2 regions of the Heliomicrobium sulfidophilum genome follow, and region 1 is predicted to be linked to the other one. Evidence: riboswitches for the same ligand, from Rfam matches in the RefSeq annotation. Region 1 holds a riboswitch; the other holds the start of a gene.

The links. Region 1 has a riboswitch for thiamine pyrophosphate ahead of thiS (sulfur carrier protein ThiS). Riboswitches for the same ligand answer to the same signal wherever they lie in the genome.
Region 2: it holds a riboswitch for thiamine pyrophosphate, as region 1 does, so the genes downstream of both, thiC (phosphomethylpyrimidine synthase ThiC) here and thiS (sulfur carrier protein ThiS) in region 1, are expected to answer to the same signal.

The regions. Positions count from the first base shown of each region.
Region 1 is NZ_JBVTZZ010000005.1:95,868-114,430, reverse strand. Features, by position in the region: gene AC0CW1_RS06300 (MBL fold metallo-hydrolase) at 1-356, shown strand, start outside; gene AC0CW1_RS06295 (response regulator transcription factor) at 449-808, shown strand; gene AC0CW1_RS06290 (chemotaxis protein CheC) at 812-1,447, shown strand; gene AC0CW1_RS06285 (ATP-binding protein) at 1,440-3,137, shown strand; gene AC0CW1_RS06280 (CheR family methyltransferase) at 3,145-4,488, shown strand; gene AC0CW1_RS06275 (chemotaxis protein CheW) at 4,485-5,525, shown strand; gene AC0CW1_RS06270 (methyl-accepting chemotaxis protein) at 5,574-7,031, shown strand; gene AC0CW1_RS06265 (hybrid sensor histidine kinase/response regulator) at 7,047-9,176, shown strand; gene cheB (chemotaxis-specific protein-glutamate methyltransferase CheB) at 9,211-10,272, shown strand; gene AC0CW1_RS06255 (hypothetical protein) at 10,427-10,831, opposite strand; gene thiH (2-iminoacetate synthase ThiH) at 11,116-12,225, opposite strand; gene AC0CW1_RS06245 (thiazole synthase) at 12,230-12,997, opposite strand; gene thiS (sulfur carrier protein ThiS) at 13,001-13,201, opposite strand; TPP riboswitch at 13,320-13,425, opposite strand; gene AC0CW1_RS06235 (HD-GYP domain-containing protein) at 13,725-14,852, shown strand; gene serC (3-phosphoserine/phosphohydroxythreonine transaminase) at 14,977-16,062, opposite strand; gene AC0CW1_RS06225 (hypothetical protein) at 16,297-17,055, opposite strand; gene AC0CW1_RS06220 (histidinol-phosphatase HisJ family protein) at 17,227-17,988, shown strand; gene AC0CW1_RS06215 (M55 family metallopeptidase) at 18,093-18,563, shown strand, end outside.
Region 2 is NZ_JBVTZZ010000005.1:706,173-716,555, forward strand. Features, by position in the region: gene AC0CW1_RS09075 (energy-coupling factor ABC transporter permease) at 1-296, shown strand, start outside; gene AC0CW1_RS09080 (energy-coupling factor ABC transporter substrate-binding protein) at 293-628, shown strand; gene cbiQ (cobalt ECF transporter T component CbiQ) at 738-1,433, shown strand; gene AC0CW1_RS09090 (energy-coupling factor ABC transporter ATP-binding protein) at 1,487-2,353, shown strand; gene thiD (bifunctional hydroxymethylpyrimidine kinase/phosphomethylpyrimidine kinase) at 2,370-3,308, opposite strand; gene thiL (thiamine-phosphate kinase) at 3,381-4,562, opposite strand; partial or broken gene thiE (thiamine phosphate synthase) at 4,629-5,323, opposite strand; gene thiM (hydroxyethylthiazole kinase) at 5,425-6,264, opposite strand; gene thiC (phosphomethylpyrimidine synthase ThiC) at 6,281-7,591, opposite strand; TPP riboswitch at 7,671-7,789, opposite strand; gene AC0CW1_RS09120 (HD-GYP domain-containing protein) at 8,135-9,250, shown strand; gene AC0CW1_RS09125 (KamA family radical SAM protein) at 9,323-10,383, opposite strand, start outside.

The sequences.
Region 1 (18,563 bases):
ACTTGGCTTCCCTGGCTCGCATCGCCCGGTCTGCGTACACCACCGTGCTGCCTTGCCATGGCGAGCCCCTTCAGCGACCCGCCCTGGAAGAGGTCCTCCGCATTAACGAGCAGCAGGTGATGGCCTTAGTCGACGATGTATACACCTTGCTGAAAGAGCCTTGTGAGCTGGAGACGCTCTTAGCCCGCCTTTGCCCGCGCGTCGGCAAGGAGGTCGCCTCTGTCGGGAGTTTTTTCCTTTACCGCTCCTCTATCCAAGCCTATCTAACTTTTCTGCATCAGCAGGGCAGGTTGGAGACGGCGATCCGCGAGAACCGCCTTTTCTGGCAAAGAAGCGGTCAGAAAGCAGTCCGGTGACGGCTGGTCCTACTCATTTTTTTCACAATCCGGCAGGATAAGCGATTAAAAAAAAGAATGATATATAGAATACAACCCCGGGAGGGATCCCAATGAAAGTCCTGGTTGTCGACGATTCCATCGTCTATCGGACCCAAATCGTGAAGCTCCTGCGGGATAGCCTTCCAGAGGCCGATTTTGTCACTGCCGGTGACGGCTTGACCGGATTGGCCAAGTTTATAGAGGAAAAACCGGATGTGACGCTGCTCGATCTGCTGATGCCGGGCATGAACGGGCAGGAGGTTTTGAAACAGATCAAAGAGGCAAATCCTGAGGCTCGTGTGATCGTCTTGACGGCCGACATCCAGAAGTTCATCGAGGCCGAGGTGCGCGAACTGGGGGCTACCTTTTTGCACAAGCCGATTACCCGTGAAAAGGCGGAACAGGTAGCCAAATTGATCAAGGGGGCGTGACTGATGTTGTCGCCGCTTCAGCAGGACGCCCTCAAAGAGTTTATGAACATCACCATCGGGCAAGCGGGCAATGTCCTCTCGGAGATGGTGAATCAAAAGGTGCGCCTCGAGGTGCCGGAGGTTTATCTCTTGCAAAACTTGCAGGAGACAGACGCCGTTGAACGCCTTTCGGGATACCTGACGGGCCATGTCGTCTCTTCGGTGTTGCGCTTCGAGATCGGCTGCAACGGCGTCGCCCGGTTGGTCTTTCCGAGAGATAAGGGGAAGCTTCTCGTCAATCTCCTCCTCGGCGAAGAACTGCTCTGCAGCGGGGAAAGCAGTGACAACGGCTTTTCGGAGACAGACACAGACGCCATGAAGGAAGTCGGCAACGTTCTGCTGAACGTGATCGTGGGCAGCCTGGGCAACCTGCTGGAGACGCGCATTGAGTACTCCCTGCCGGAGGTGGAGTTTCTCTATCTCTGTGAAGGGGAGCAGCGCCCTGTTCTCGGTGACGGCTTCTACACCCTTGTCATTCGCAACACCTTCGTTGTCGATGATACGCGGATTGAAGGCGCTATCTTCGTCATGTTGCACCTCGATTCTGCTGTTCAACTGCTAGGGAAAATTGACGAATTGCTGGTGGAATTGTATGGCTGAACCGATTGCGGAACGGACTCAGGAAGCGGCTGCCGAACCGGCGCATGGACAGACGAAAGGACAAATCACAGAATTGATCGCCCATGCCCTGTCGAATGCGGACATGGGCATTGCCGTTCTCGACGAAGAGTACCGGATCCTTGTCTGGAATATCTGGTTGGAACGGCTGACAGGAAAGAAAGCTGGCGAGGTCCAAGGAAAAAAGTTGGTGGAACTGTTCCCGCGCTTCAACCACAACGTTTTTCGCCCGATCTTTGAGCGCGCTTTTTTTGACGGTCAAAACCGGTTTTTTTCCGGCGCCTTTCACCAGTATTTTATCCCGCCGGCCGATGAATCGTTGTTGCCCATCATACGCCAGAACATGCAAGTCCAGCCTGTGCGCATCGGCGACCGGCGCTACGTCCTGCTCCAGATCGCCGATATCACCCGTCAGGAGTTGCGTGTCCACCAACTCAAAGGGCTGATCCGGGAGTTGAAGCTGGCCAAAGAAGAACTGAAGGTCTCCCGGGAGATGGCGATCGTGGCCAACCGGGCCAAGTCAGAGTTTCTGGCGAATATGTCCCATGAGATCCGCACGCCCATGAACGCGATTCTGGGTTTTGTCGACCTGGCCCTGACGACGGAACTGAACGCCGAGCAAGCCAAGTACTTGGGCATGGTGAGGTCGGCGGCCCATTCGCTGATGAGGCTGTTGGAAGATGTCCTGGATATATCAAAGATCGAATCCGGCCAACTGGCCGTGGAAAAGAAGCCCTTCTCACTGCAGTCGGTGCTGCGGAGTGCCATCGATCTCTTTCACGTCAAGGCCGGCGACAAGGCTTTGCAACTGAAATACCAGATCCCGGCGGGGGCGCCGGAAAGGGTGGTCGGTGACGCCAACCGGCTGACTCAAGTTTTGGTCAACCTGTTGAGCAACGCCGTCAAATTTACCGACGCTGGGGAGGTTACGCTGGGTCTTAATATCCTCGAACAGGAGCAACAGCGCGTCTCCCTGCGTTTCTTTGTCCGCGACACCGGCATCGGCATCGATTCGACTCGGCTGGAAGCGGTCTTTGAAAAGTTTTATCAGGTCGACAGTTCGTCCACACGCCGTTTCGGCGGTAGCGGGTTGGGGCTGGCGATCGTCCGTCAACTCGTTGAGAATATGGGTGGGCGTGTCTGGGCGGAAAGCGACCTGGGAAAAGGAAGCACATTCTATGTGGACTTGCCCTTTGGCCTGGCGGCGCAGGAGCGGGGCTCCTTCGCTGGCGGCGCTTCCAGTGAGGAGCCGGATCTGAAGCCGGAAGTCTTGGATGAGGAAAGGGAAAGGAGCGCCCATATTCTGCTCGTCGATGACGATGTCTTCAACCGGACGATCATCGGCGCCTGGCTCCGCCGCTGGGGCTATACGCTGCGCGAGGTGGCCAATGGCAAAGAGGCCCTCGCAGTCATGGAGAAAGAGCGCTTCGACCTCGTCTTGTTGGATGAGCAGATGCCTGAAATGAGCGGGAGTGATACGGTGGCCTATATCCGGGCCAATCCCCGTTGGAAGGAGATTCCTGTGATTGCCGTCACCGCCAACGCGATGAAAGGCGATCGAGAGCGCTTTTTGGCGGCTGGGATGAATGAGTACCTGTCTAAGCCTTTTACCCCCGCCGAACTGCTGCGTGTGGTGAAAGGCTGGGCCTTCCGGGAGAGGGAGGGGGGATAGCCCCGTCATGGCCGTTGGGTTGGTCGAACTCCAGCGATTGATTTCAGCGCGAACGGGATGGCGCTTCGACCAGTCCCGCTGGGACAATCTCTTACAGGCGCTGGAGAGGCGCATGAAAGCAAGCGGGGCTGTCGATTACAGCGCATACCACCGCCTGCTCCTGGATAAAGGACCAGCGGGGACGGAAGAATGGCAGCGGCTGATCGGCGTTGTGACGGTGGGGGAGACCTTTTTCTTCCGCGACCGTGGCCACTTTGCCATGATCCGTGAACGCATCCTGCCTGCCCTTTTTGCGTTGCGGGCAAAAAAAAAGGTGCTGCGCCTCTGGAGCGCCGGTTGTTCCACCGGGGAGGAGGCCTACTCCCTGGCCATTCTGGTCGATGAGTTGATCGGGGCAGCGACAGAGTGGACGATCGAGATCATCGGCACGGATATCAACGAAGAGGCCTTGCAGACGGCCCGCGCGGGCCGTTATAGCGAATGGTCGTTGCGCGCCACCGGGCCGGAACGGCGGCGAGATCGCTTTCACCTCATCGGTCAGGGGCGCCGGGGAGTTGCTGAGGCGGTGTGGGAGGTTACCCCTGAGATCCGGTCAAAGGTTCACTTTTACCGGTTGAATCTGTTCGAGGGAACCTTGCCGGAAGAGTTCGCGCCCACAGCCGCCATGGATCTGATCCTCTGTCGCAATGTCTTCATTTATTTTCATCCTGAGGCGATCCGGCAGGTGCTCAAGGCCTTTTTTCGCTGCCTCAATCCTGGCGGTTTTTTACTGACTGGTCATGGAGAACTGATCGGTCTGAAACCGGGGCAGGAACCGTTCCCCTTTGATGCTGTCGTCTATCCAGAGGGGCATATCTGGCAAAAGCCCTTCCGCTCTCTTCCGGATGGTTGGCCCCAGGAGTTCCCACCGGCGCTGGCGCCGAAAGAGCCCGCGCTAAAGGTGCCTGAGCCGCAAGGGCTCGCAAACAGGCCTCCCTTTCTGCCGCCGCTTTTGTCCGTGCCTAAGACGCCGAAGTTGGGAAGGCCGGCAGGGCAGAGAGGAGCGCCGGTGGCAGTCTCGCCGAGCGGTTCACCAGAGAAGAGCGGACTCGAAGCGCTCCTGGAAAAGGCGAACGATTTTGCGGACCGGCGCGAGTACGCTCAGGCGGAGGAATGCTGCCGCGCCGTCATCGCGGCCAATCCCCTTTATCCAGACGTATATTTCCTGCTCGGATTGATTCGCCTGGAACAGGGCGATCGCCATGCAGCCTATGCTTTTTTTCAAAAGGTGCTGTTCTTGGTGCCGGATCATCGACCGGCCCGGGTGGAGATGGACCATCTCCGCCAGATGCTGAAGGAGAATGAGCCATGACGGGGAATGAGAGGGCGAATGCCGCCTATATGATTTTGTTGCACCAGGGACAGCGCTACGCCGTTCCAGCCCTCGCGGTGCGCCAGATCAGCTACCTTCCCTATCTGCAGCCTGCCGAGGAGTACCCTCCACCGGTGACTGGCTTGATACACTGGCGCGATCAGGTGATTCCGGCGCTCGATCTGTCCCTTTGCCTGGGACGGCGCGACCGCCCCCTGGCTCTAACCGACCGGTTGGTGGTCCTGGAGGCGGAGGGGAAGCATTTTGGCGTCGTCGTCGAAGATTGCTTGGAAATGCGCGAGTTTTCTGACGAGGGAATCGAACTGCCTGCTTCCTTCCAGGGGCCTTCACGCATCCCTTCGTATATGAAACGAACTTTTGTCGATCGGGAAGGTATGTATTTCATCATCGACCTTTCCCGTCTGCTGGCTGATGCTGTCGCTGAGGCGGGGGGGACAGCGATTGACGGCGCCCCTTCTGCAGGTGACGGAAGACAAATCGCCAAAAAGTGGACGGCCGAACAACGCCGGATCCTGCTGACACGGGCAAGGGCGCTTCAGCGAGAACGCAAAGCCAGTGATGGCGCTACACGGACAGGGGCAGTGGTTGTCATCGGCCAGGAACGGTTCTGGATCGATATCAGCCTGGTTCAGGAGTTTGCGCCGGCTGACCCGCTGATCCCTATCCCTTGCACGCCGGCCTTCGTGGCTGGTGTCAGCAAGCTGCGAGGGCAGTTGATCACCGTCTTTGATCTTCGACCGCTTCTCAGGGTTTCCAAAGAGCGGCTTTCCCAGGAGGCGGGGAAGATGGTCGTCGTCGAGACGGAAGGGGTGCAGGCCGGCCTCCTGGTGGAAGAGGTGATCGATATCGTCCCGATCCGACCGGAGAAGATCCGCCCCACACCGCTGGCGTTGCAGACGATCCCGGAAGAGTACGTCGGCGGGGAGATCCAATTCGGTGACAAAACCAGGGCAGCCATCCTTGATGTGAGCCGCATCCTGACGAGTGGGGACTTGCTCATCCAAGAAGAGGTATGAGAAGCCGTTGAAAACGTTGCGATGATCGCAGAAAGGAGGGCCTGGCGGATGATGATTCTAAAAAACCTGCGTGCGAAGATTATCGGAGGATTTGCCTTGCTCTTTTTATTCCTGGCGGGACTGTTCGGCGTCGAAACCTATATCACCTTCCGGGTCATCAGCTTACAGGATGAATCCATGGTCCAGCAAAAGCAGGCCCAGTTCATGCTGGAATTGGAGAACGCTCATTTAGTCTGGACGAACGATTTGAAGGAATCCTTGTTGACTGGAAAATCTTTTACGGGCAGCTTGGATCATACGAAATGCAAGTTGGGGAACTGGTACTATGAGTATATGACCACTGCCGAGTACCAACAGCTGCCGCCAGAGATCAAGAACGTCTTTAAGGAAATGGAGGAGCCCCATCGCCTGCTTCATGCCTACGGCGCCGAGGTGGTCGCCTTGATCAACAGCGGCAAGCTGACCGAAGCGGAAACTGTCTACCGCCAAAAGTTGACGCCGGTGACGGAAAAGACCTACGGCATGATCCGGGAGTTGATGAACGAAAATCTAACCCGATCGTCGGCGCTTACGAAAAATGCGGAAGAGGAACATGAGAAGGCGAGCCGTCTCTATTTCATCATCAGCTTGGCTGGTCTGATCATTGTTGCGCTGACAGCAAGCTATATCTCGACGAGCATCGCCCGCCCCATCCAGAAAACGATTGAAACGATCGCCACAACGACGGCGGAAGTGGCGGCCTCCGTAGAACAAAATGAACGAACAGCCATCTCCCAGTCCTCGTCGGTGGCGGAAATCACCTCGACGATGGAGGAATTGCGCATCTCCTCTGACCAGTCCTTCCAGCAGGCGCGGCGCATCTCTGAAAATGCCCTACTCTCAGCCCAGGCAGCCGTCGGCGGCATGGGGACGGCCGAGGAGATGGCGCGGGAGATGCGGGAGTTAAAGGAGAAGGTCGACTCCATTGCCATGCAGATGTTGAACCTGAGCGAACAGGTGGGACAGATCGGCGTCATCAGCGGCACGGTGAAAGAACTGGCCGATCAGACCAATATGCTCGCTCTCAACGCTGCCGTCGAAGCGGCGCGGGCCGGTGAACATGGCCGCGGTTTTGCTGTTGTCTCTACTGAGATCCGCAAGCTGGCCGATCAGAGCAAGAAGGCCTCCCAGCGGATCGGCGCCATCGTGGGCGAGGTGCAGAAGGCGACGAACACGACGGTGATGGTGACGGAAGAGGGAACGAAAAAGGTGGACGCCACCGAGCAGCTTACCTTGCAGACGGTGGAAGCTTTCGGCGGTTTGCACCAGAGCATGTCTGAGATCTCCCACTATATCCAGCAGGTCTCCTTGAATCTGCAGCAGCAGACAGAAGCGGTCTCCGGCGTCACGTCGGCCATGGAGGAGATCCTCCGGGGTACGAAGGAGACGGCGGCTGCCATCACTCAGACAAAAAGCGGCATGCAGAACCTCAACAAAGTGGGGATCCTGCTAAAAGAAATGGTATAGGGCGAGGGTGGACAGATGCGGATCGGCGACGACGAACTGCGTGAACTGTTCCAGATCGAATCGACGGAACGGTTGGACCGCATGGAAGCCAATCTGTTGCGTCTGGAAGAGGCGGGCGCCGAGCCGTCCCTGCTGGCGGAGTTGTACCGGGACGCCCATAGTCTCAAAAGTGCAGCCCGGTTGGTGGAACAAGCAGATATGGAGCGCCTCGCCCACCAGATGGAAGATTGTTTTGATCAGGTGAAAAGTGGCGCCTTGCCGGTCACGGCCGCTCTGGTGACCGAACTGGAAGGTGCTGTCGACGGACTCCGGAGGATGGCCAATATCGCAGTGACGGGTGGTGCGGCGGCAGATGCGCCTTCTGAACAACCGGTTTTGCGACGCGAGCCAGCAGGACCAGTCTTCCAGCGGGAACAGGAAAGCCATGACAATAGCCGTTTTGAAACGGTGCGCATCGCCACATCCCGCCTCGATGACCTGCTCCAAGAAACAGGCGAACTGACGGTGGTGCAGCGGCGAATCGAGCAGCGGACACACCAGATCGAGCAGTTGCTCAGTTCCCTGGAGGAGGCGGTGGTCACATCAGCGGGTCTGCGGATCGCGGGCGATGGACCATCGACGTCACCTTCACTGCTGCGCAGTCGTCTGTCCCAGGTTGTCCGAGATTTTTCTGAACTGCACAAGCTCCTTTCCGCCGACAGCGAGCGGTTATCCTTCATCGCCCATCGTTTGCACGACGAGGTGCGTGACTTGCGCCTCATGCCGCTGAGCATCCTCTTCGGGCAGTTTCCCCGGATCGTCCGCGAATTGGCCCTCGATCAAGGCAAGGAGATCCGCCTCGAGGTCAACGGTGACGATATCCTGGTCGACAAACTAATCATTGAACAACTGAAAGACCCGTTGGTCCACCTGATCCGCAACGCCATCGACCATGGGATCGAACCGTCGGATCGTCGCCGGGAACTGGGCAAGCCTGTGCCGGCGACGATCCGCTTGTTGGCGAGCCAGACGGAAACTCATGTGCGCCTGGAGGTGGTCGATGACGGGGCCGGTCTAGACACAGCGGCCATCCGGCGCAAGGCCACGACCTTGTCCCTTCGCAGCCGGGAAGAACTGGAGGCGATGACGCCTCAGCAGCTGCAGATGCTCGTGTTCGAATCGGGTTTTTCCACGCGGACCGTTGTTTCCAACATCTCGGGACGGGGCATCGGACTGGATGTGGTTAAACACACGGTGGAGAATCTAAAAGGAACGGTGCAGATCGACTCGACTGCCGGACAGGGATGTGCCTTTCGTCTCCGGCTCCCCCTCTCTTTGATGACAACGGCTATCGTTGTCGTCAAGGCCAGAGGCTATTATTATGGAATACCGGCGGAGATGGTGGCAAACCTGATCTGCATCTCCACCGGCGACATCTACAAATGCGGCGGCGCGCCGACGATCCGTTACCAAGGCCAGCCGATCTCGGTGGCGGATCTGGGGGCGCTGCTGGAACTGGACGGGCCGGCCAAGGCATCCGGCGGGGAACAGCGCTATTGCGTCGTCATCTCCACGGGAGAGATTGCCGACAGCCTGGCGCTGATCGTCGACGCCTTCGTCACCGAGGGCCAGGTGATCATCAAGCCCTTCTGTTCTCTGCTCAAAGGGGTGCGCAATGTGCTGGGGGCGACCACCTTGGGGACCGGCGATGTGTGCATGGTTCTCAATCCCCACGACCTCATCCGAACGGTGCGCAAGGGGGGCGGGCGAACGCTGCCTGACCTGATCCCGCAGGAGGCGGTAAGGCCCAAGGTGTTGTTGGTGGACGACTCGATCACCACGCGGGTGCAACTCAAGCGGATTGTGGAGAGCGGAGGCTATGAGATAATCACCTGTGTGAACGGCGCTGAGGCCTGGGAGCGTCTGCAAAAGGGCGATGTCCAGGCGGTGCTCTCTGATGTGGAGATGCCTGAGATGGACGGTTTCGTCTTGACGGAAAAAATCCGCCAGACACCGGTCCTAAAAGACCTCCCGGTCATCCTGATCACCTCGCTCAGCCGTGACGCCGAACGGCAGCGCGGTGTCGATGTCGGGGCAGACGCCTATATCGTCAAATCATCCTTTGATCAGAAGTTTTTGCTGGATACGTTGAAACGGCTCATCTAACCCGGGTCAGGAGCATCATCAAAGGAGGCCGACTATGAAGAAGATCCGCGTCGTCCTCGTGGACGATTCGCCGGTGGCGCTCTTTGTCTTGAAAAAAATCCTGGCTCGGGCGGAACACATCGATGTGGTGGGAACGGCCACTGACGGGCGTCAAGCTTTGACCCTGATCCCGATGGTCGACCCCGACGTGGTCTGCACCGATCTGCATATGCCGGAGATGGATGGTCTTGAGCTAACCCGTCGGCTGATGGAGGAGTTACCCAAACCGATCATGGTCATGAGCGCTGTCGATGGTAACGCGGAACGGACCTTCCAGGTCCTCCAGGCGGGGGCCCTTGAATTTGTCGATAAGCCGGCGGGATTGGCAGAGAAGGAACTGAACGACAAAGCGAAGGAAATCATCGAAAAGATTGGCATCCTGGCTGGGGTCAAGGTGTTTCGCAAGAGACACAGGCAGGGGAGCCCAGCCGGTTGCCATGCCACGTTGACGCCGGGGCGGGGACAGGGGTTGAGCCAGGAGGGTAAGCTTACTGTCCCGGCAGTGATCGGCATCGGCTCGTCGACAGGCGGTCCGACGGCTTTTTCTGAGATTCTGCGGGAACTGCCGGCTCATCTGCCTGTACCTCTCGTCGCAGTCCAGCACATCGCCGCCGGTTTCATGCAGTCCTTTGTCCAACACCTGAACGGGTTTAGCCCCATTGAGGTGAAGATCGCTGAAGAGGGCGAAACGTTGCGTCCCGCCCGGCTGTACTTCGCTCCAGAGGATCACCATCTGGAAGTGGAACGCGGCGGCTGCCTCCGCCTGAACCGTGCGGCGCCGGTAGAGGGACACCGGCCGTCGGTAGGCGTCCTGCTGGAGTCACTGGCTCGCCAGTATGGCGCTGATAGCTGGGGCATCCTGCTGACAGGGATGGGAAGGGACGGCGCCGCTGCCCTCAAGGCCATCCGTGACGCCGGCGGCTTCACCATCGCTCAGGACGAGGCGACTTGCACCGTTTTCGGCATGCCTGGAGAGGCGCAAAAACTTGGCGCTGCCTGCAGGTTCATGTCGCCGAGGCGAATTGGGCAATTGCTGGCAGGGCTGGGGAAGCGTTGACGCGAAAGGGAAACTGATCCGTTAAACGATATCATTAAAACGATATCCGTTAAACGACAATGGGTGATTTAAGAGACGCGCGCTAAAAAACATCTTCCGTCCGACGCCGACAGCGGGAGCTGTATTCGATTGACTGCGTAAAGACGATAGCGGATTAAGCTCCCGTGCTGTCTTGGCGACTGCGTTGGTTGTCTTCCTCCACTTTTTTTAGTGGTTTCTGCCCGTTCCCGCCGGTATTGCCTAAGCCGTTTCGCACCTCGCGAAACGACTTGATCACCCCGTAAGACACACCAGAGACACAGGCCACGTAGATGCCGTGTTCGGCGCCGTATTTAAAATGGCTCCATAAAAAAGCGCCTTTCATCCACAGTCCGAAAAGACCTCCCCAAAGAAATCCAGCCCCCAAGAGGACAAAGGGCAGGAGCACCTTGAATTTTTCCGACTGGCTTTTCATCATGTACTTGACGAGTTCGACAGTGGAGGTAATCAGGACGAAGAGCACTGTAGAAAAGTACTCCTGATCAAGGGGGATCCATTCCGTTGCCGGCAGCGTTTCCATCGCGTCACCTCCTTGAACAAAAGACCGCCCCCCCATGGCGCAGGGAGGGGTATGAGGGGAAATATGGATGTCTATTTAGTGTAGTGCGCCGTTGCGAAAAAGGTGCCAAGTTCGCTTTCGTTCAGAAAAAGCAAAAGCGGAGATAGGGAAGACTCTAAGAGGAACATAAGAAAGGGACCCCCTTGCGGCGGTCCCTTTCTTATGTTCTGGAAGTACCCTATGGTCCTGCAATTTATTTCTGTTGCGAAGTGGAAGCAGTTGTTCAACGAAGTGGAAGCAGTTGTTCAAGCCAAGCTGTGCCAATCCTGATGAACCGGCTGGTACCCCTTGGCGATCAGCATCTGGCGCACCTCGTCGACGGAACGCTCGTCAGAGACGCGGAACTGGCCCTCGTCGGCCTCGTCGTTGATGTAACCTCCAACGGCCGTGTTCGAACCAGCCGACATGCGGGTGATGCCGAGGGGGAGCAGGTGGTTGCGCAGTTCTGCCGGTTCCCGTGTGGACAGGGTGATGCCAGCGCGGGGCATAAAGAGGCGGAAGGCGAGCAGGATCTGGACAAGGTCGCGGTCTGCAACGGGCGCCTCTGGCTGGTAGCTGCCGGGGCCGGCCTTGATGCGGGGGACGGCGATGCCGATCTCCGCGCCCAGGTATTTGTTTTGCAGGTAGCTGGCATGAAGGCCCGTATAAAAGGCTTCCGAGGGCCAGTGATTCAGGCCCAGCAGGGCGCCGATGTTGACGGCCCGGAAGCCGGCCTGGCAGCCGCGCTCTGGCGCGTCGAGACGCCAGCGGTAGTCTTTTTTCGGGCCGGCGGGGTGGAGGCGGTCGTAGACGGACCGGTCATAGACCTCCTGGTAGATGGTGAGGCTGTCCACACCGGCCGCAGCCAGGCGGCGGTATTCGTCCACATCCAGCGCGTTGACTTCGATCCCAACGGCGGTAAAGTGTTTCCGGACGATTTCCACGGAACGGATCAGGTAATCGATGGCATCCTTCCCCGGTTTTTCGCCCGTGAGCAGGAGGATCTGCCGCAGACCCGTCTCCGCGATGGCTTCCGCCTCCCGCGCGATCTCTGCCTCCGTCAACTGCCGTCGCTGGATGTCGTTGCGGTGGTTGAAGTTGCAGTAGAGGCAGCGGTTGACACAGTAGTTGGCGAGGTAGATGGGCGTGTACAATTGGATGGCGCGGCCGAAGTGTTGGCGCGTCAGGCGGTGGGCTTTTTGGGCCAACGCCTCCAAGTGTTCCGAGGCGGCGGGGGAGAGCAGCGTTAAAAAGTCGAGGGGGGAGAGGAAGTCTTTTTTCAAGACGAGGTCGACCTGCCGGAGGGTGACGCGCTCCAGAAAACCGGCGAAGTCGAAGCCTTCGTAAGCCTCGATCTGTTCATAAAAAGAGTCCATGAACTTAACTCCCCAAAAAGCCCGTCAGGGGCGAACTGGCCCGGGCGTATTCGGTCGTCTCGCCTGGCTGGGCCAGGTAAGCGAGACGGCCGGCCTCGACGGCCTGGCTGAAGGCGCGCGCCATGACGAGGGGATCGCCGGCGGTGGCGATGGCCGTGTTGACAAGGCAGGCGGCAGCACCCATCTCCATCGCTTCGGCCGCCTCGGAGGGTTTGCCGATGCCGGCGTCGACGATGACAGGGACTTGGCACTCCTCGATGAGGATGCGGACGATCTCTTTTGTCTTCAAGCCCCGGTTGGTGCCGATGGGCGCACCGAGGGGCATGACGGCGGCCGCGCCGGCCCGTTCCAGTTCCTTGGCGGCGTAGAGGTCAGGGTGCATGTAGGGGAGGACGACGAAGCCCTCCTCGGCGAGGACGCGGGTAGCCATGATCGTCTCATTGTTATCGGGCAGCAGGTACTTGTTGTCGGAGATGACTTCGATCTTCACCCAGTTGCCGCAACCGGCGGCGCGGGCCAGGCGGGCGATGCGGATCGCCTCTTCCGCCGTCCGGGCACCGGAGGTGTTGGGCAGCAGGACACACTCTTTGGGGATGCAATGCAGGATGTTTTCACCGTCGCCGGAGAGGCTGACGCGCCGCAAGGCCACCGTGACGACTTCGACACCTGTATGGGCGACGATGTCTCCGATGATGCGCTCGTCAGCGAATTTGCCGCTGCCGATGAACAAGCGGCTTTTCAGTTCCCGACCGCCGATGACCAGTCGATCCATGGTTCAACCTCCTCCAACGAATGACAGGATTTCCAGGGTGTCGCCGTCGCTGATGCAGGTGTCAGGCCAGCGATCCCGGTGCAGGATCTGACCGTTGTACTCAATCACGACGACGGTGGGGTCCAGTTTGCGTTCCGCCAAGAAGGCGAGCAAGGGCGTGACGCCTGGCAGTTCCACCGGGACGCCGTTGACAGTGGCGCTCATAGAGGCACTCCTTTCCGAAACAGCGGTGGCAACGGCATCTACAAATCGCTACGACAACATCAAACAGCAACAAGAAACGGCTTGCCGCGAAGGCAAGCCGTTCAGAAAGCGAGAATATAGGCGCTTCCGGTTGCTTCCCTCCGCTGGCATGACCCAGGTCAGGTTCGAAGGGTTGAGAAGGGACCTTCTCTCTCAGCCGTACGACGGCACCCCTAGCAAGTTTATTTTTTTGAACGTAAAAATCAATGGTGACAATCTTTGGTGACAAGACGATTATACGCCGAAAAACAGGCAGCAGCAAGCGGGTAAATGAGACGAATACATTCCCCATCAGAGGAAAGGCAAGGATCGAGGCCGTTGACCATAGGGTGAACGTTGTGATATTGGAACATTGAGAAGGACTATCTCGTAAGGGCCAATAAAAGGTTACACCTTTAGTAAAAATAACATACTCTTTACCTGTTCATTACCTTTATAACCTCCCGTTGCCGTACAATCGACACTGGAGGTTGACAGACATGACATGAAGAAGAAAATAAACATCTCTGAATTAAAGTCTGGAATGGTTGTAAAAAAAGATGTTTTCAACCAACAAGGGATTATCTTGGTACGGGCCGGCACAATGCTGACAGACAATTACATCCGTGCCTTGCAGCGATTTCCGGACATAGAAATCGTTATCGATGATCCAGTTCGTCCGGCCGGCGAAGAAACCTTTGAAGCCAATGATGCCGACCTTAAACCCATCTTCGACGACTCGATGCAGATTCACTCCATCTATAGCGGATTGTTGCTTCACCTGAAAAAGCAGTTCACTGTGGCCATCAAGACCCTGTTGCGCCCCAACAACCGGACGCCTAAAACGACAGAGGTCATCCTCTACATCCACGATATTCTTGACACAATTATTCGCGAGGAATCGGTGCAACGCCTGCTGATGGAGTTGCGCATCCTGGAAGACAACACCTACGAACATTCGGTCAATGTCTGTGTCCTCTCCTTGGCGACTGCCGCCGGACTCGGCTATGACAATGATCAGATGCGCAATCTCGCACTAGGCGCTCTCTTTCACGACATCGGCAAGCGTGAAATCTCCTCGGAAATCATCCTCAAACCCGGTTCCCTTACCGCCGAGGAATATAGCATCATACAAACCCATGTCACCCACAGCGAACGAATCCTCAAGGAAGCCGGCTTCCCCGCTGTAGTCAGCCGAATGGCCGGCCAACACCACGAACGCTTTGACGGAAGCGGCTACCCTAAACGTCTGCGAGGGCAGGACATCGATGAGGCCGCCATGATCATCGCTGTCACCGATGTCTTCGACGCCCTCACCCACAAAAGGGTCTATCGGGAAAAATACAACCCCGCCGAAGCCATCGAATACCTCCTCGGTTCCGGCGACCTGCTTTTCCGTAAAGACATTATCAATGCCTTTATTGAAAACATTGCTACATACCAGTTAGGCAGCATTGTCAAACTCAATACGGGCCAAGTCGGCGTCGTCATCAATATTCATAAAAATGTCTCATTTCGGCCGATTATATCTGTTTTATTTGACAGCGGCAGAACTTTAGAAAAGCCGATCTTTCTCGATCTTGCAGACCGGGAGCACCAGACGAAGTTTATCACAAAAGTTTACGGAACATAATCGTCGCGCGATAAAGAATCGGGCGCCAGAAAAGAAACACCGGCCCTCTCGTTTGAATGGAGGGCCGGTGTTTCTGTAAAGTTCGTACTTATTCGCTTATATTTCCGGAAGAACGGATAATCGCTTAACCGTTCTTCCGCATGAACTCCTTCATGAAGTCGGCCAGGGCCTGGCAGCCTTCTCGGCTCATGGCGTTGTAGGTGGAGGCGCGCATGCCGCCGACAGAGCGGTGGCCTTTTAGGCCGATGAGGCCGGCTTTCGTCGCCTCGCTGGCGAAGGCCTTTTCCAGGTCTTCGTTGGGCAGGCGGAAGGTGATGTTCATGGTGGAGCGGCTGTCCTTGTCGGCGTGGCCTTTGTAGTAGCCCTTGCTGCCGTCGATGACATCGTAGATCAGGGCCGCTTTTTCCAGGTTGTGTTTTTCCATGGCCGCCAGGCCGCCCTGGGCTTTGAGCCAGCGGAGGACGAGGTTGACCATGTAGACGGAGAAGCTGGGCGGCGTGTTGTAGAGGGAGTTGTTCTTGGCATGGATGTCGTAGCGGAGCATGGAAGGCAGCTTCGTGGAGGCCTTTTCGATCATGTCCTGGCGGATGATGACGACGGTGACGCCGGAGGGACCCAGGTTCTTTTGCGCGCCGGCATAGATGAGGGCGAACTTGCTGGCGTCAAAAGGTTTGCAGAGGATGTCGCTGGACATGTCGGCGATGAGGGGGATGTCGCCGAAGTCGGGGAAGCTCTGCCACTGGGTGCCGAAGATGGTGTTGTTCGAGGTGAGGTGTATGTAGGCCGGCGCCTCGCTCAACTGGATCTCGTCGGCCTTGGGTATGCGGACATAGTTGCCTTCCTGGGTGGTGGCGGCCACATGGGTCTGGCCGAACTTTTGGGCTTCCTTCAGCGCTTTTTCGGACCAACTGCCGGTGAGGATGTAGTCGGCCGTCTGGCCGGCGCCGAGAAAGCTCATGGGCACCATGGCGAATTGGGTGCTGGCACCGCCCTGGAGGAAGAGGACCCGGTAGTTGTCTCCCAGGCCGAGCAGTTCCTTCATATTGGCTTCCGCTTCGTTGTTGATGGCTTCATATTCTTTGGACCGGTGGCTGATCTCCATGACCGACATGCCGGTCCCTTTGTAGTTCAGCAGTTCTCGTTGGGCTTCTTCGAGTACAGCCAGAGGCAGGGTGGCGGGGCCAGCGTTGAAGTTAAAGATGCGCTCCATTGTTGGTTAGCTCCTCTCGTTATGTCAAATTGGGGATAAACATTTTTATCTATTATAGCCTGTCCGCCCGTGGTATACAATGTTTGCGCCACAAAAACGTTTTCCCGGAGTGTTACAACGCTGTAGTCCAGTCCCGGAGGCTCTTCAGAGCAGTCTGAGGCGGACGTATGCTATAACGAAGGATGCAACGAAAAACCCGGCCTGAGGACGGTCCAACAGACCGGGTAAAAGAGGTTATGCTTTTGCCGGAACCGACTCTCGCTTCGTCTCGACAAAGCGGAGGCTGGCGGCGTTCCACTCAAAATGGACCTTTTCCTTCTCTTCGCTCTCCAGGTTGTACTGGGTGGGCATCTTTTTCGGATCGCCCGGGACGGCGTAGCGGGAGACGGTGCGGTCGACGACGATCACCCCCGGCGACGGGACGGAGAAGTGGTTCTCTTCCTTGACACGGTGCCAGTAAATGCCGTCCCGTCGATCCCAGGCGTCATGCCAGAAATAGTCGCTTTTCTGGACGTGGGAGAACACCTGCTGGAAGGCGTTGTTTTCGTCGAGGCGGAAGATGCGCTTCCAGGTCGTCTCTTCAAAACCGCCGGTCCGGTTGTCATAGGATTCTTCGACGGAGATCCCCTTCTGGTCGAGTCCGGGCAGTTCGACTGTCGACAGGCGGTGCACCGAGGCAAGGTCTTTCGATAGGCCGATCAACCGCCCGTCGGTTTTTTGCAGGCCTGCCAGGAAACCTTTGTTTTTACCGGCATTGATGCCGAGGATGATCTCCTCGCCGTCAAGGGGGGAGGCGTCGACCTCCAGTCGCAGGACGCTGGTCGGGGTGAGCGTTTCCCAGCCCTTGGCCTGCAAGGCTCGCCGCACCAGTTCCCCTTCGTCGGGAAGCTGCTGGAAGTTGAAGGCCGGCAGGACCTCGGCGTGGAGGAAGATAGAGACGGCGGTGACGAACAGGGTGACGAGACCGAAAAACAGAGAGGACTTGCGGCGCATGGCTATCACCTCCTTGAAAGTCCCTGTATCTTATGCGGACTCTTCGAAAGGGTGATTGGGCTTGTAGGTGTTGCTTTGAAGTCCAGTGACAATTTTGGTAAAATGGTTCTGGCGTCCAGCCCATTGCTGAAAGGAGCGAGGGATGGACGGAAAACTGGAGGGAGTATCATCATGCTGGTCGATTATCATGTTCACGCCATGGGCCATGGCACATCCCGCCATACGGTCGAGGAGATTTCGGCCTATCTCGATACGGCTCGCCTGCGCGGCGTTGCGCAGGTGGGTTTTGCCGACCATGACCGCTACCTCGACGAATACGATATCGAGGCCATCCGCGAAGCCGCCCTGCGCTATCCCGACGTGCAGGTGCGATTGGGGGTGGAGATCGATTATATCCGGAACGCCGAGGGGCAGCTTCAGGCGATGACGTCGCGCTATCCCTTCGATTATGTCATCGGCTCGGTCCACAAAATCGAGGACTGGGATTTCGACTGCGTGGAATTCATGGACCGCTATGACCGCTGGGAGATGGACGATCTCTACCGTACATACTTTGACCATGTGCGGGAAGTAGCGGAAAAGGGGCTCTTCAGCTTCATCGGTCACCTGGATCTGATCAAAATCTTCAATTTCCGCAACAAGCGGCCGATTGAGGAACTGGCTGAAGAGGCGCTCCAGGCGATCCGCAAGGCGGGGCTGCCTTGCGAGATCAATACGAACGGTCTGAACAAGCCTGTCGCCGAGATATATCCCCAGCGCGTGCTGCTGGAACGCTGTTTTGAACTGGGCATCCCGATCATCCTCAGTTCGGATGCTCATTTCGCTCATGAGGTCGGTCGCGACCTGGACAAGGCCCGTGACCTGGCTTGGTCGGTCGGCTACCGCCAGGTGGCCACTTTTCACCGCCGCCGGTGCGTCATGGAGAACCTGTAAAAAGGGAGAGTCGGCAAAATCAGTTGCTTGCATCATAGAGACGCAGTACCTGATGAACCCAAACCGGAGGTCGTAAGGAAACACGACGGAGACGGGGTGGTTGTGTGCGCGTCTACATATCGGCTGATCTGGAAGGGGTGGCCGGGGTCGTATCGCCGGCCCAGTTGATATCTGGAGCGGCTTATGAGGAAGCCCGCCGCTGGATGACGGCGGAGGTGGCGGCGGCGATCCGGGGCGCCCAGAGGGCTGGCGCCTCCCAGGTGGTCATTAACGACGCCCATGAGTCGATGACCAACCTGCGCCTGGAGGAACTGCCCTCCGCTGTTGAAGTGATCAGCGGAAAACCGAAGGCGTTGGGGATGATGTGCGGCATCGACGGGAACTGGGATCTGGCCTTTTTGATCGGCTATCATGCCCGCCAGGGCAGCGGCGGTCTGTTGAGCCACTCCTACAGCGCTACTACGATCGCGGGCCTGCGGCTGAACGGGCGCGAGGTGGGCGAACTGGGCTTCAACATGGCCTTGTCCCACGCCTGTAACGTGCCGGTGGGGCTGGTGACCGGCGATGAGGCGGCA
Region 2 (10,383 bases), 610 kb from region 1:
ACCGGTTAGGCCAGCGCCTTAACCTTTCCTCTAATCTCTCCATCTTCGCCGCCGCCGCCTTCGGCGATCTGGCCACCTATGTCACCACCACGTTGCAACTCGCCTTGGCTTTCCCCGATACAGCTACCGGAATCATGGGCTCCATCGTCAAATTCGGCTCCGTCTTCCTTATCACGCAAGTCCCCTTGGCCCTGGCAGAGGGACTGTTGACCGTCGTCATCTTCAACGCCCTCTCCAAATACTCCACTGCCGAGTTGTCGGCGCTGAAGATTTTCTCGAAAGAGGTGAAAGCATGAACGGGCTTCGGAACAAGCTTGTCCTGATCACAGCAGCTCTTTTTCTGACGGGTGTTCCCTTGATCATGCATTTTACCGGCGATTTTGCTGGCGCTGATGATCAGGCAGGAGAAATGGTCCAAACGATCGCTCCCGATTACGAACCCTGGTTCGAGTCCCTCTGGGAACCCAGTGAAGAGGCCGAACCGCTTCTCTTCGGCCTGCAAGCCGCCGCCGGCGCCAGCTTCATCGCCTACTACTTCGCGCGCCGCCGCAACAACAGTGGTTCTAACGTCCACACAGGTTCAGGGATGGGCGCCGGCATGGGGCGCAAACCTCTCGGCGACGCCTGACGCACTAAATCATGAGCGCGCCGGCGAACAGCAGACACCGGATAGGCGAACTGACGATGATGGAACGCTGATATCGACTTACCGAAACTTGTTAAACGGGGTCACACATATGCTCTTCACGATCGATCAGTGGGCTTGGGCCAATAAGCTGCGAGACAAATCACCGGCATGGAAAGGACTTGCCGCCCTCACCGGGTTGCTTGTCAGCCTGATAGCGCCCACGCCCTGCCTATCCGGAGCGATCACGGTGCTCTCCGGCGCACTGCTCGTCCTCTTGGCTCGCATCCCCTTATCGGTCTTCCTGAAACTGATGACGGTGCCGGGTCTCTTCCTACTCACCGGCTGCGCGACTGTAGCGCTGTCACCCTCCCCCCTTGACCCCGTGGCCCAGGTAACCATCGGCCCCTACTCCCCTGGAATATCGGCTGCCGGTCTGCAACAGGCCGGCATCCTCTTCTTTCGTTCCCTCGGCGCCACCGCCAGCCTCTATTTTCTGGTGCTCACCACGCCAATGGTCGATGTGATCGAACTGGCGACCCGCATACGGGCGCCCAAGATTGTGACAGAACTGATGCTTCTCATCTATCGCTTCATTTTCGTGCTCATGGAGACAACCCAGGCCATCCTGATCGCCCAGGCGTCGCGCCTCGGCTACGCCACCAAAGCCAACAGCCTTCGCTCCCTCGGCATCTTGGCCGCCAACCTCTTCATCCGTTCCCTCATCCGTTCCAAGGAACTCTACATCGCTCTGTCGGCCCGAGGGTATGAAGAGGAGCTTCGCGTGCTACCGCGCAGCCGGGATTGATCTTTTTGGCCGAATCAACGCCGCACTCCCTGAAAAAGAGGATGGTTTACATCGTGACTGCCCTGTTGGAAACAGAACAAGTGGAATACAGCTACCCCGACGGCAACTGCGGCCTTCGGGGTATTGATCTTTCCCTCCCGGCGGGACGCAAGATCGCCGTCGTCGGCGCCAACGGCGCCGGGAAGTCAACCCTTTTCCTTCATCTCAACGGCGCTTTGAAGCCGCACCGCGGTGTCGTCCGTTTCCAGGGCCGGCCCATCGATTACTCCCGCCGGGGCTTGCGCGAACTGCGCAGCCAAGTGGGCCTCGTCTTTCAGGACCCTGACGCCCAACTGTTCTCCGCTTCCGTCGAACAGGACATCTCCTTCGGTCCCCTCAACATGGGCCTTCCCGAGGCAGAGGTGCGCCGCCGCGTCGACGAGGCCCTGCGGGCCACAGGGATCACCGAACTGCGCCACCGACCGGTCCACGCCCTCAGCTACGGCCAAAAAAAGCGGGTCTGTATCGCCGGCGTCGCGGCCATGCGCCCCAGCGTGATCATCCTCGACGAACCGCTGGCCTGGCTCGACCCTGCCGGCGCCAGAAGCATCCTCGAACTGCTGGAACAGTTGAACCGGGAGGGCGCCACCATCGTCATGTCCCTGCACCAGATGGACATTGTGGCCCGCTGGTCAGACGAAGTCGTCCTGCTGGATCAGGGACAGCGGCTCTTCCAGGGCGCGCCCCGGGAACTCTTCGCCCGGCGGGATCTCTTGAAGCAGGCCGGCCTGGAACTTCCTTGGCCTACGGAGATGTATCAGGCCTTGGTCGATCGGGCCATACTCCCCACCTCGAATGCTCCGAAAGGGTCGGATATCCCGCTAGATCGGGAAAGCCTGCTCCAGTCGATCGAGCAGGCCTGGAAGGAACGGGATCATTAAGTCCGGAGGATCGCCTCTATCGTATTGATGACGACAAAGTAGGCGATCCAGAAGTTTTTTCCCATAGGTTTTGGCAAACTACGCCTCGCCCCTGCCCAACATAAGCCGGATTGGCGATTCCCTGGCGCAACCATGCAACCGCCCTTTCTGCCGCTGCCGGGACAGGCAGTCCCCGGGCAAGGCAGGCAGCTACCGCTGACGCAAGGGAACAGCCAGTGCCGTGAAGGTCGGCGCCCGGCACCCGTCGTCCCCACAACCAGCGCCGTTCCTCCCGGCTGATCAGCAGATCGGCAATCCGGTCGTTCTCCAGATCCGCCTCGGGCAGATGACCACTCTTCAGAAGCACCCACTGTACGCCGAATTGGAGAAGTCTTTCCGCCGCGCCGATCATGTCGTCATGGTCTCGAATGGTCACCCCGGACAGCGCCTCTGCTTCCGGCACATTCGGGGTCAGCACGGTGGTGACAGGCAGTAATTCCTCCCGAAAAGCCTCCAACCCGCCTCCCGCCAATAGGTTCACGCCGGTGCCCGAACTAAGGACCGGATCGACGACAAGCATAGGATAAGAAGCTGTGGCCGAAAATGCCGGGGCAGGCGAAAGGGATGGCAGAACGGGCGGAATCTGCTCTCCTGACATTTGGTGCTCCTGGACATACTCGCCCCAGAGCCGACCCAGCCCGCTGATCACGCCGGGCTGTTGTAACATGCCCGTCTTTACCACAGTCGGACGCAGATCCCATAGCACATCGCGGACCTGCTCTAGCACCCATTCGGCAGGCAACGGAAAAAGGCCGAGCACACCGGCGCTTGTCTGCCGCGTCAGCGCCGTGATCGCGGCGCCGCCGTAGACGCCGAACTGGGTCAGTACTTTGAGGTCTGCCTGGATGCCGGCGCCTCCGCTCGGATCCGACCCGGCGATCGTCAATACCTTGGGCAATGTCATGGTCGTTCCCATTCCTAAACCCCAAATCTTTCGGTTAACGCTCCTGTGCCGCTTGCGCGCCATCAAAGGAGCGAACTGCCGACATTATAAAAAATGATTGTATCCCTTGGCCGCCAAAGGGACCCTTTTGCCGCCCTCTTCATCAGGATAGAGAGCCATCACCCCGTCCGAGGCTTCGGTCAGTTGTCCGATCACGGTGACTTCGGTTCCCGTCACTTTGCGAACACCTTCGATCAGCCCGGGAACCTGTTCCGCCGTCGCCGTGAAGAGCAATTCGTAGTCCTCACCGCCCGTAAGCGCCCAGACCAGGGGATCCCGCCCAGTCCGCTCAGCCAGCCGGCGCGCCGCCGGGCTGAGCGGCAAGGCCGCCACATCAATCTGGGCGCCGCAGCCTGAGTGCCGGCATAAGTGGTGAACCTCGCTACTCACCCCATCACTGATGTCCATCATCGCCGTCACCCCGCCATGGTCGACGAGGGCCATCGCCTCCGCGACACGGGGCGTGGGATCGAGGTGCCGCGTCAGGAGGCTCTGACGGTCCGCTGCACTTAGTTCCATCCCGTTTATTTTTGTATTACCTGTTTCACTATCGCTCGTTAGGGCTTTCCCACTTTCGGCGGCCCTTTCTCCTTCAACCTTCATCGACCATTCCGATAGCAAGAGATGCAGTCCCGCAGCCGAGTCGCCCACCGTGCCGGTGACGAGAATCAGGTCGCCCGGCTTGCCTCCGCTCCGGCGGAGGGGCGCTTTGGCCGCCAACCCGAGCAGGGTCACATTGATCACCCACTGGTCGGAGCGGACCGTGTCGCCGCCAGCCAGCGAGACGCCGTAACGGGACGCCAACTCGCCCATGCCGGCGTAGACCTCTTCCACGTCCTCCACCGTTGCAGAGGCGGGAAGGCCGATGGAGAGAAAGGCCCAGGCCGGAATCCCTCCCATGGCGGCAATGTCGCTGATATTGACGGCAAGCGCTTTGCGGCCGAGCAGGCGCCGCCGCTCCGACGACCAGAGGAAGTGGACGCTCTCGACAAGCATGTCTGTCGTCACCAGCAGCGATTTTCCGTCCGGCACATCGATCACAGCGGCGTCATCGCCGACTCCCAGCCGCAAACCGGGCGTCACCAAAGAGAGGCAGCCAGGTTTGTCAGCGCTACAGCCGGCGGCTTTTCCGCTGGAGGAGGCGCCCTGCCAGGCCCGAGCCAACCGCTCAATCAGGCCGAACTCGCCCACGGATGTCAACGGCGTCCCTTCTTGTCGCCTGTCCACCTTCACTTGCTCCCTTTCCGTCTTGGGGCAATCTTGCGATTCGCCCCCTATGAAAAAGCCTTTCATCTACAACACGAAAAGCCCCGAAAAAGTCCTGTAAGCTCTCGTCACTTCCACGGCGATTTCCCTAGCGGCCTGTTCCGGCTCATCGACGCTCATGATCGCCGAAACGACCGCCACCCCTCGACCGCCCGCCGCCACCACCGCAGCGGCATTGCCGGCATGAAGGCCGCCGATGCCGACGACAGGGATGGAGACAGACCGGCAGATAGCCGCCAACCCCCCAGACCGATTCCCGGCGCCTCTTCCTTCGTCGACGTCGTGAAGACGGCGCTGGCGCCGATGTAGTCAGCCCCGGCCTGCTCGGCAGCGACAGCTTCCTCCACCGAGGAAGCCGAGATGCCGATGCAGATATCCGACCCGAGGATGCGCCGCGCCTCTGCCAGCGGCATATCATCCTGTCCGAGATGGACCGCCGGGGCATTGACGGCTAAAGCCACATCAAGCCGGTCGTTGACGACGAAAAGCGCGCCATAACGGCGGCAGAGATCATGCAGCGCCCGCGCCTCATCCACCATCTGTCGCGTTCCCGCCGCTTTCTCCCGGTACTGGACCAGGTTCACCCCGCCGCGCAACGCCGCCTCAACCTGGTGGAAAAAGGACCGGCCGCCACAGGCGCGCCGGTCGGTCACCAGGTAGATCCAGGGGATATCCTTATGAAAAACCGGATGAAAAACAGACCCTCCGGCTTGCTTCGGCACGGGATCGTCCCTCCGTTTTCCACTATACAAGAATTCACTTAGTGAGCCAAGGTTCCCCTTGGCCTAGAATCAAAGCGTCTCAATGCTTCGCGATCCACCGGCTACACAGCTTCTACCCGCGCCAACCGCGCCGCCCACTCCCCATCCAGGGAATAAACGGCGTCAAAGAAGGCGGTTTTAAAGCTCATGGGCCCCCTCGGCTCTGGCCAGATTGGCCCCGCCTCGACCAGAGGCGACCGTCCGGCAGCGATTTCCCCCGCCGCGCCATAGAAGGCGAGGGCCGACGCGGCGGCGGTCAAAGGATCTTTTTCAACGGCGCAGAAGCATCCCGTTACCGATGAGGCCATACAGCCTGTCCCAGTCAGGCGCGCCATCCAGGCATCGCCGTTTTTGATCTTCACCGTCTGCTGCCCATCGGATACGTAATCGATGACGCCAGTGACGGCGGCAACGACGCCGAAGCGCCGCGCCAGCGCCTGGGCGGCGGCGCGGGCATCGCCGCTGACGGCGTCGACGCCTTTTACTTCTCCATCCAGACCAGCCAACACCGCCGCTTCCGCCGCATTGGCCCGCACGACGGCCACCTTGACGGATTCAAGGATGCGCAGGCACGATTCCGTGCGCAAAGGCGTCGCGCCGGCGCCGACCGGATCGAGGATGACCGGCGTGCCGGCGGCATTGGCCGCTTTCCCGGCTGCGATCATCAACTCGATCCAAGGCAAGGTCAAGGTGCCGATGTTGAGGACGAGCGCCCCGGCGATGGAAGCCAGTTCGGCCACCTCTTCCGGCGCATGGGCCATCACCGGCGACGCCCCGGTCGCCAGGACCATATTCGCGCAGTCATTGACCGTCACGTAGTTTGTCAGGTGATGAATCAGCGGGCGTGTCTCCCGCATGATCGCCAGTTTGTCTGCTAAGCAAGGGCGAACCTGAGCCGACATGGCGATTCCTCCTCTCCTAGCAGGACCCCGCCGGTCTCCCCAGGTAATCGCTCACAATGCGCATAGCGCAGTAGGGACCGCACATGGAGCAGCCGGTCTTGTCGCGCGTGTGCGGGTGTTTGTCAAAAGCGGTGGGGTCCATCGCCAAACGGCGTTGCTCGCCCCAGTCGAGGTCTTTGCGTGCCTTGCCCATCGCCTTATCCCAGTCCATGGCGCCCTTGATCCCTTTGGCCATGTCAGCGGCATGGCCGGCGATGCGGGAGGCGATGATGCCCTGGCGAACGTCCTGTTCATTGGGCAGACCCAGGTGCTCCGCCGGGGTTACATAGCAGAGGAAGTCAGCGCCAGCCGCAGCCGCAATGGCACCGCCGATGGCCGAGGTGATGTGGTCATAGCCAGGCGCCACGTCGGTGACAAGGGGTCCAAGCACATAGAAGGGCGCTTCTTCGCAGAGCCGCTTTTGCAGCTTGATGTTCATCTCCACCTGGTCCATGGGCACGTGGCCGGGCCCCTCGACGATGACCTGCACGCCGGCGGCGCGGCAGCGCTGAACCAGTTCGCCGAGGACCATCAGTTCCTGCACCTGGCCTCGGTCGGTGGCGTCGGCGATGCAACCGGGGCGCAACGCGTCGCCAAGGCTCAAAGTGATGTCATACTCCTGGGCGATCTCCAGGATGCGGTCAAACTGCGCGTAAAAGGGGTTCTGCCGCTGGTGATGGAGCATCCAGCCGGTCAGGAATGAACCTCCCCGGGAAACGATATCGGCGATGCGCGGGTGCTTGCGCAGGCGCTCCAAAGCCTCCATCGTCAAGCCACAGTGGATGGTCATGAAATCGACGCCATCTTCGGCCTGCTTCTGAACAGCCCGCAGGATATCCTCCTCGGTCATGTTGACGATGGCGCCCTTCATCTCTTGCGCCTCCACCGTGGCCTGGTAGATCGGCACGGTGCCGAAGGCGATGGGGCAGCCTTCGATGAGCGCCCGGCGCACACCGTCGATGTCAGGGCCAGTGCTCAGATCCATGACGGCGTCAGCGCCGCACTCGATGCTGATATCGAGCTTGCGTTTTTCAAACTCGATGCCCGATGTTCCCTTCGAGGTGCCGATATTGGCGTTGACCTTGGTCCGCAAGCCCCGGCCCACACCGCAGTAAGACTCGCGAGGACGGCGGTTGTTGGCTGGAATGACGATCCGTCCGGCGGCGATCTCCGCCATCAGCGCCTCCGGCTGCCAACCTTCCGATTCGGCCACCTGGACCATCTCGGGAGTGACTTCTCCTCGCAGAGCCCTTTCCATCTGAGTTCCATAGTGCCTGCCTAATTGCATTGATACTCCTCCTTGTTTGATTCTGCCCTGCGCGGATAAAGAAATCCCTCCCCGAATTCAGGAAGGGAATAGCGCGCTAAAAATCGCCTATCCGCTTTCCTCCGCTGGCATTCCTCCAGATCAGGTGCAAAGGGTCGGCGCCGCTCACGCCGGCGCCCTCTCAGCCCGGGCATCGTCCGGGCTCCCCTAGCGGTAAACCTAATGAAGTTTTTGATTGCCTGCTATTGGTTCTATTCGACAAGAACAGGGATATTCCTTTTCCGTTCAAAGACCCGTGAAAGCGCACAGCGATGGAATCATCAGCAATAAATACCCCCAGCGAAAAGACTGTTAAGATCCCGTTTTCCTATACTGTTCCGGCAAAATGGGCAGGAATTTTGTCCGTTCGAGGCGAACCATTGATAATTGTTCCACTAACAGGTTTCTCAGCCTTTTTCCCCGACTTTTTCAGGTCTTTACACGATCCTTCCTTTCCGTTTGGCTTGTGTGAGACTTTTGTCGTCCGTTTTGCATCGATGCCTTTGACAGAAGGGGGCGGCCCGGTTGAGAAAAGTATCCATCGAATCTGTTGAGCCGGGCATGATCCTGGCCCGCAGCATTTATAGCGCCGAAGGCAAAACCCTGCTCGGTGCCGGCATCACCCTGTCCCCCCCCTTCATCCGGCGTCTAAAGGAACTGGGTGTGCCTGCCGTTCTGATCAAAGACCAGGTGATCGGCGATTTAACCGTTCCCGACTTGCTCAGCGAGCAGGTGCGCCTTGCTGCCGTACAGACGATCCGCCACTCCTTCGCCCGTGTTCAACTGCACGCCGACAAAGGGTTAGAACCGACTGCCGTCAAAACGGCCACCTCGGCCATCATCGACGAGGTGCTGCGCAACCGCCATGTCATGTACCACGTGGCCGACATCCGCACCTTCGACGACTACACCTTCGGTCATTCCGTCAACGTCTGCGTGTTGTCCGTATTGACGGGCATCGCGATGGGATATAACGAACTGGAGCTCTACGACCTTGCCTGCGGCGCCATCCTCCACGATATCGGCAAGATGCTGATCCCCCTGGAGATCCTGAACAAACCCGGGCGTCTAACCCCGGAAGAGTATACCGAGATCCGCCGGCACTGCGAATACGGCTTTGAGATCATCCGCCACCAGTCGGAGTTCTCCCTCGCGGCGGCCCACGTGGCCTACCAGCACCAGGAGCGCTTTGACGGCTCAGGTTACCCGCGCCAGCTCAAAGGCGAAGAGATCCACGAGTACGCCCGCATCGTCGCCATCGCCGATATGTACGACGCCCTCGTGGCTGACCGGGTCTACCGCAAGGGCTACCTCCCCTACCAGGCCCATGAGATCATTCTGGCCGCCAGTTGCCGTGAACTGGACCCCAACCTCTCTCAGATCTTCTTGCAGAATATCGCCATCTACCCCATCGGCAGCACCGTTCAACTGAACACCGGCGATATCGGCGTCGTCGTCGACGTGAATAAGGCGTTCCAAAGCCGCCCTGTCGTCCGTCTCCTCTACGGCGCTGACGGAATCCCCTTAAAGCGGCCCTATGAGATGGACCTGACCCGGCACCTAACCGTCTTCGTCGACAAAGTGCTCTTTGAAGAACATGTGCGGGAATTGACGGCCCCCCACTACCAGGAAGCGAAATAACGAAAACAGCGAAGAGCCCCGGCGTTATCCGCCGGGGCTCTCTCGTTAGAGGGCCTGTCATTCAAGTGCGGCTTAATAGTAATACCAGATGCTCTGATACGCCTGGGGATCCTCGCCGCGCTGGGCCATCGCGTGCAAAAAATCCTGGATCGCCACGTCGGTAAAGAGGAAGGGCTGCGGATCGGAGGGCATATCCCAAGGGTAAAATTCGTAGATCCGCCGCCCCTCGCTGTCGACCATGATCACCTCATGGTCCTGGCCGGCGCGCAGGTAGTTTTTGCCGAGGCGGGGGATGTTGAAGACGGCTTCGTCGGAACGGACCAGGCCGGGCATGAGCCGCGCCTCTTCGGCCTGCTCCTGAAGGAGGCGGGCGATGGGGACCCGGTAAGCGCGCGTTTCCTCTTTGCCCTTGGCGTTGAAGGTGTAATAGGGGTCGACGCCGATCAGGCGCAAGAGCCGGCGCAGCGCCACCATCTCAAAGCGCCGGGCGTTTTCCAGCGTAAAGACGCCCTGGTTGTAGATGGGCAGGCCGCGCCGCCGCAAGCGCTGAACGGCTTCGGCCGCCTCAGGCGTCACCTCGTAGGGGTGTTCAAAGTGGGTCATGACGACCACTTCCCGCCGCCCCGGGATCCGGTATGACACCAGCAGATCAGCGAAGGCGTCGGTGATGCGCATGGGGAGGACGACGGGGGTGCGGGTGCCGATGCGGATGCGCCGGACATGATCGAAGGCGCTGACGGCGTCGAGCACCCGCTTGAGCGCCCCGTCCGACATGATGCCGGGATCGCCGCCGGTGATCAGCACCTCCTCCACCTCCGGATGGTGGCGGAACCAGGCCAGGGCCTTGCTCATCTTGTCGTCCGGGGCGGCCGCCGTCGGCGAGAGGACATCATCGATCTCCCAGTTGCGCTGGCAGTAGACGCAGATCTGGGCGCAGGTGTTGTAGGGCTTCAGGATGGCGATCATGGGGTAGCGGCGGGTGACGAGCCGTTCCGGCGACGTGTCGCCTTCCCCCATAAAGTCAAAATTCTTCGAGGGATCCCCTCGCCCCGCCAGCATGCCCTCCACATAATCCATTGGCGGCAGCACCTGGGCCCGGACGGCATGGTCAAAACGCCGGTGCGGTTCCCGGT